One region of the Stenotrophomonas sp. YJH_SMC_33 genome, then DNA from elsewhere that is predicted to be linked to it. Evidence: predicted binding sites of a transcription regulator. Region 1 holds the regulator's gene; the other holds the start of a gene.
The links. Region 1 encodes FliA, which starts transcription of late flagellar genes. Its sites were predicted from a motif close to TAAAGTTTNNCNNNCNNNGGCCGATAA; they were not measured.
Positions count from the first base shown of each region.

Region 1 (3,183 bases):
GGCGGATGCGCTCGAGCTGCGCGTCCTGGCCTGGCTGCAGGCCTTCGGCACGCAGCTGTTCGGTCAGGCTGCGGCATTCCTCGGCCAGGTCCAGGGTGCGGTGGGTGGCCTGTTCGGTCATCGCCACCACGTGGTCCAGGCGCGCGCAGGCGTCATCCAGCTCACCGGCCTCGCTGGGCACGGTCGGCAGTTCACCCAGCGCCTGTCCCAGCTCGCGGGCCAGCCGCGACAGGCCGCTCATCATCGGCTGCGTGCGCAGCGCGACCAGTCCGTCGATGCGTTGCCGCCAGGCAGCTTCGTCACCGGACTCCAGTGCGTCCAGGGCTTCCTGCAGGCGCAGGGCCAGGGCGTTCTTGTCGACCGTGGTATCCATCAGGCGCTGGCCGCCAGGCGTTCGAAGATCTTGCCGAGCTTCTCTTCCAGCGTCTGCGCGGTGAAGGGCTTGATGATGTAGCCGTTCACGCCGTTCTGGGCGGCCTCGATGATCTGTTCGCGCTTGGCTTCGGCAGTGACCATCAGCACTGGCAGGGTCTTCAGCTTGGCATCGGCGCGGATCGCCTTGAGCAGCTCGATGCCGGTCATCACCGGCATGTTCCAGTCGGTGACGACGAAATCGAAGGACTGGCTCTGCAGCAGCGACAGCGCGGCATGCCCGTCCTCGGCTTCGGCGGTATTGGTGAAGCCAAGATCGCCCAGCAGGTTCTTGACGATGCGACGCATGGTCGAGAAGTCGTCGACGATCAGGATGCGCATGTTCTTGTTCAAAGCAGAGTTCCTTTGTTGTTCATTCCGGGTGGCCGGGGGCAGCCGCCTCGGGCATGTTCACTCTTCCAGGCCGGCGTCGGCCGCCTCGAAAATCTTCAATCGTCCACGCAGGCGCAGCACGGCCTGGCCGTGGATCTGGCAGACCCGCGACTCGCTCACGCCGAGCACCGCGCCGATCTCCTTCAGGTTCAGTTCCTGCTCGTAATAGAGCGAGAGCACCAGCTGTTCGCGCTCGGGCAGGTGGCCGATGGCCTTGCCCAGCTCGCGGCCGAACTCGCCGCGCTCCAGCACCTGCTGCGGGGTCGGGCCGCCCTGGGCGACGGTGTCCAGCTCGCCCTGGTCCTCGATGCGTGACTCCAGGCTCAGCACCTGGCCACGCGCGGCGTCTTCCATCAGCCGCAGGTATTCGGGCAGCGGCATCTCCATCGCGGCGGCCACTTCGGTGGCGCTGGCGGCACGGCCGGTGCTCTGTTCCAGGCGGCGGATGGTGGCAGCGGCGTCGCGTGCGCGGCGATGCACCGAGCGCGGCACCCAGTCGCCACGGCGGATCTCGTCGATCATCGAACCGCGGATGCGGATCGAGGCGTAGGTCTCGAACGAGGCGCCCTGGTCGGCGTCGTAGCTGCGCGACGCTTCGATCAGCCCCATCATGCCGGCCTGGATCAGGTCGTCCACCTCCACGCTCGCCGGCAGGCGTGCGGCCAGGTGGTGGGCGATGCGCCGCACCAGGTCCGAGTGCTGGGAGATGACCTCGTTGGCCGCCGAGCGCTGGACCTCCCGGTACTGGGCTGCGCCTTTCATGCGGCCACCCCGCGCTGCTTGAGAATGCGCTCGAGGAAGAACTCGACGCCGCCACGCGGTTCGGTCGGCGCCTGCCAGCGTGCGGTGCGGCGCGCGATCTCGGTGATCGCCAGCGCGGCCGGGCTGGACGGGTAGGCCTTCACCACCGGTTGCTGGCGCTGCACCGACAGGCGCAGCCAGTCGTCCTGCGGCACGCAGCCCAGGTAGTTCAGCGAGACATCGGCGAGGAACTTCTCGCACACGCGGGTCAGCTTTTCGTACAGCACGCGGCCCTCGTTGGGATCGCGCACCATGTTGGCCACCACCTGGATGCGGTCCACGCCGCGCTCGCGCGACAGCACCTTGATCAGTGCGTAGGCGTCGGTGATCGAGGCCGGTTCGTCACAGACCACCACCACGGTGTCCTGCGCGGCCTGGCAGAAGGTCAGCACGCCGTCGGTGATGCCGGCGGCGGTATCGACCACCATGATGTCCAGCTCGCGTTCCAGTTCGGAGAACACGTTGACCAGGCCGACATGCTCGGCCGGGGCCAGCTCGGCCATGTGCCGGCGGCCGGAAGCGGCCGGGACCACCAGCACGCCGTTCGGGCCTTCGACGATGACGTCGTCCAGCGAGCAGCGGCCGGCCACCAGGTCGGCCAGCGTAAAGGTGGGGTTCAAGCCCAGGATCACGTCGATGTTGGCCAGGCCCAGGTCGGCGTCCAGCAGCAGCGTGCGCTTGCCCATGCCCGCCAGCGCCACAGCCAGGTTGGCCGAGACGTTGGTCTTGCCCACGCCGCCCTTGCCGCCGGTCACCGCGATGGTGCGCACAGGGCCGAGCGGCTCGCTGCGGGTGGCCGACAGCGGGAAGGTCTTGGTCAGCTTGGCGTACTCACGCGACGGCATGGTTCAACTCCGGGTTGCAGGGCATATCGGCCGCTCGGCGCAAATCTTCAAGGCGAAGTACGAGATTGGCTGCACTGGCCCGGTGCAGGTCCTCCGGGACGTCCTGGCCATCGGTCACCCAGGTGATCGGCAGGGCATGGTCCACGGCCACAGACAGGGCGTTGCCGAAGCGGCCGGTCTCGTCCAGCTTGCTCAGCACCAGACCCTGCAGGTTGGCGGCGCCGAAGCGGCGGACCACCTCGTCCATGTCGCCGAAGCTGGTATTGGCCGGCAGCACCAGCAGGGTGCGCACCTGGCGGGCGGCACGCAGCCACTGCAGCTGGGCGGCCAGCGCGCGGTCGCGCGGGCCCAGCCCGGCGGTGTCGATCAGCACCAGCTTGTAGTCCTTCAGGCGTTCCAGCAGCTGGTCCAGGTCGGTGCCGCTGTTGGCCTCGTGCACCGCGATGCCGAGCTGGCGGCCGTAGCCGTACAGCTGCTCGCGGGCGCCGATGCGGGCGGTATCGGTGGTGACCAGGGCGACGTCACGCGGCGCGTGCTTCTCGGCGAATCGCGAGGCCAGCTTGGCGATGGTGGTGGTCTTGCCGGCGCCGGTCGGGCCGACCAGGGCGATCACGCCGCCTTCTTCCAGCGGGTCGACCGGGGCGATCGGCAGCTTGCGCGAGATCAGCCCCAGCATCAGGCCGCGGCCACGATGGGCTTCGGTCTCCAGCGGGATCTGCATGGCCACGTCGCG
Region 1 covers NZ_JCAFVJ010000018.1:31,016-34,198, reverse strand. Annotated here, with positions in the region: gene AC5P9W_RS18860 (protein phosphatase CheZ) at 1-373, opposite strand, end outside; gene cheY (chemotaxis response regulator CheY) at 373-765, opposite strand; gene AC5P9W_RS18850 (RNA polymerase sigma factor FliA) at 823-1,566, opposite strand; gene AC5P9W_RS18845 (MinD/ParA family ATP-binding protein) at 1,563-2,450, opposite strand; gene flhF (flagellar biosynthesis GTPase FlhF) at 2,437-3,183, opposite strand, start outside.

Region 2 (3,183 bases), on a different contig from region 1:
GCGATCGAGGTCAGGTGCGGCAGGCGCTGCTTCTGGGTCTCCTCGACATAGCCGAGCAGGGCGCCCGCGGCTGCGGTCGCGCGCGGCTTGTCATCGATGCCGAAGCCGCTCAGGTCATGCAGCTTGAAAAACGCCAGCAGCTGGCGGCGGCCGCTGTCGGCGTCGAACAGCCACGGTGCGCGGCGGCGCACCCCGGTGCGCTGGCGCAGGAACTCCGGCCAGTTCTCCTCGTCCGGCACCAGCAGCTCGGCCGGTTCCAGACGGGCCAGTTCGGCTTCCAGAGCGTCGTCGGTTTCCACTTCGTTGACCAGGAAGCGGCCGCCGGCCAGGTCGGCCCAGGCCAGGCCATAGCCCTGCTTGCTGCGCGACAGGGCCATCAGCAGGGTGTCGCGGCGCTCATCCAGCAGCGCCTCGTCGGTGACCGTGCCGGGGGTGACGATACGCACCACCTTGCGCTCGACCAGGCCCTTGGCCAGCGCGGGATCGCCGATCTGCTCGCAGATCGCCACCGACTCGCCCAGCGCCACCAGCCGTGCCAGGTAGCCTTCGTACGCGTGCACCGGCACGCCGGCCATCGGGATCGGTGCGCCACCGGAACTGCCTCGCTGGGTCAGGGTGATGTCGAGCAGGCGCGCGGCCTTGCGCGCGTCGTCGTAGAACAGCTCGTAGAAATCGCCCATGCGGAAGAACAGCAGCAGGTCCGGATACTCGGACTTGGCTGCGAAGAACTGCTTCATCAGCGGGGTGTGTTCGGCGGACTTGTCTTTGGACATGGGACTCGTGAATCGGGGCGTCCGGCCGCGCCGGAGGGCGGCGGCAGCGGAGCCGGTACAGGGCCGTCCATGGTAACTGCTGGGGCGCAGGGCTGCCGCCACTGATGGCAGGCCGGTGCGGCACGAAAAAGGGTTCAGGCCGGTACCAGGGTGATCTGCCGATGGCTGTCGAAGATCTGCATGACGATCTCGAAGTAGGTCGGGCCCTCGCCCTGTCGCACCGCCTGCAGCCGGCGGGCGATCGCCCGCGCGTTGAAGCTGCCTGGTGCGTCCAGCTTGGCCTGCAGCCACTGGCAGGTCGCCTCCACGCCCAGGGCCGCACGGCTGTGGGCGATATCGCGCCAGATCAGCGTGGCCTGCGCCTGCCCGGCCAACGCGCCATAGCCGCCATGCAGCAGGTCGTCCAGTGCGTCCAGGCTCGGCCCGAGCTGCCATGCCTCGCCGGCCATGAACACGCGGTTGATCTCCGTGTAAAGGCTGGCGATGTCATCAATGGCGGCGCCTTCAATCTGCAGGACGAGGGTCATGCGCCGACTGTAGCGTGGTCCGCGCTGTTGTTGATGGCCCAGCACGAGAGAGCTTTGCGCGGTCGCTCCGGGCTGAATGCCATATGGCATCGCGGTGCGCCTTTGCCACAGGTCACGACGGACGTCGAAGGATGCGTAGAGGGCCAGCGACGATGCGAATCATTGCACTGGCTACGTGGTGGCTTGCTCTGCAGTGGGCGGACGCCACGCCGCCATGCATCTTCTGCATCGGTCATGGATGCCAGGGACTACTCCGGAGAAACACCGATACTGAGCGCGAGTTCATGAGGCTCTCCCGAGAAAGTATCGAACGTTCTTTCCCAGGCCAGAGGCGGAAGGAAGCGTGGCACATGCCTCTGGTGGCTTCTTCGCAGCCCAAGTTAATGCTGGCTACTCGTTCTCCATGCGCCGTCACCGGCTCGCAAAGTGAATAACCCGCATTCAGGTCGGACAGTGGGTGGTCCGATGCACGTTTGGAAATGTGCGGTTGCAGGAATTTGCCGGTGCGCGGTTTTCACAACAGCCCGCACATTTCAGGATATCTGGATCGATACAATAATATCGGCCCATAAAGTTTCCCCTGCCTGCGCCGCCATCGACCGTACGGCCATTGATCAAGGGAATTGAGATGCTCGCCTTACGCAACCTCCGAGTGGGATCCCGGCTGGGCGCCGGGTTTGGTTTGCTGCTGCTGTTCATCGTCGCCATCGTCGGCCTGGCGCTGTACGGAAATCACCTGAAGTCCACCCAGTTCGAGAAAGTGGTGGACGTCAACATGGTGAAAATGCGGTTGTTGAACGAGATGCTGGATACCAACAATGCGGTGCTGATGCAGCGCCGGCTGATGGTGATCAAGCGCGGTGAGGATTTCGACAGGGATTATCGGAAGGCGCAGGAGCTGTCGCAGGCTTACGACGCCATATGGGCCAAGTACATCAAGATTCCGCGTGATGCCACCGGCGATACGCTGGTCGCGCGGATCGACGCGGCACGCAAGGCCACCGACGCGTCCACCCGGCAACTGCATGAGCGCATGAAGGCCGGCGATTTCGACGGTGCAGCCAAGGAGCTGCTTGCCGAGCAGGGCCTGGCGACGGCCTGGAACGAGGCGATCTCCACCCTGCTGCGGCACCAGGAGGTGCTGACGGCGCGCAGCCGCGAGGACTACCGCGCGACCGAGGCGTGGACCGGCACCTTGTCGATCGTGTTCGGCGTGCTGAGCCTGATACTCGGCTCGCTGGCCGCATGGGCCATCACCCGCAGCCTGACCCGGCCGCTGGAGGGAGCCGTGAAGCTCGCCGATGGCATCGCCAACGGGCGGCTGGACAGCAGCATCGACGCCTCCGGCAACGATGAGGTGACGCAGCTGCTCAGGTCGATGCAGCGCATGCAGGCGCAATTGCAGTCTGTGATGGCGGCGCAGGGGGAACTGGCTCGCCAGCACGATGCGGGCAGCCTCAGCTATCGCATGGATGAGAGCGCCTTCCCCGGTGACTACGGGCGCATGGTGCACGAGACCAATGCGCTCGTCGGCTCGCATGTGCAGGTGCAGAACCGGTTGATCGAAGTAATGAAGCACTACGCCAGGGGCGATCTGTCGGTAGACATGGATCCTCTGCCGGGCGAGAAGGCCGCGATCACCCAGGCGATGGACGAGACCAAGGCCAGCCTGTCAGCGATCAACGGTGAGATCCGCAGGCTGGCGACGGCAGCAGCGGCGGGGGACTTCAGCCTGCGCGGTGACGAGCAGCGCTTCGCTCACGATTTCCACGACATGGTGGCCGGGCTCAACCGGCTGATGCAGACCACCGACGAGAACCTGGTGCAGGTATCGAGCCTGTTGCAGTCCATCTCGCGCGGTGACCTGACCGTGCGCATGCAGG
Region 2 covers NZ_JCAFVJ010000002.1:277,164-280,346, forward strand. Annotated here, with positions in the region: gene mutS (DNA mismatch repair protein MutS) at 1-773, opposite strand, end outside; gene AC5P9W_RS05140 (barstar family protein) at 908-1,300, opposite strand; gene AC5P9W_RS05145 (methyl-accepting chemotaxis protein) at 1,929-3,183, shown strand, end outside.
Region 2: the regulator FliA is predicted to act here: its motif matches at 1,870-1,896, upstream of AC5P9W_RS05145 (methyl-accepting chemotaxis protein).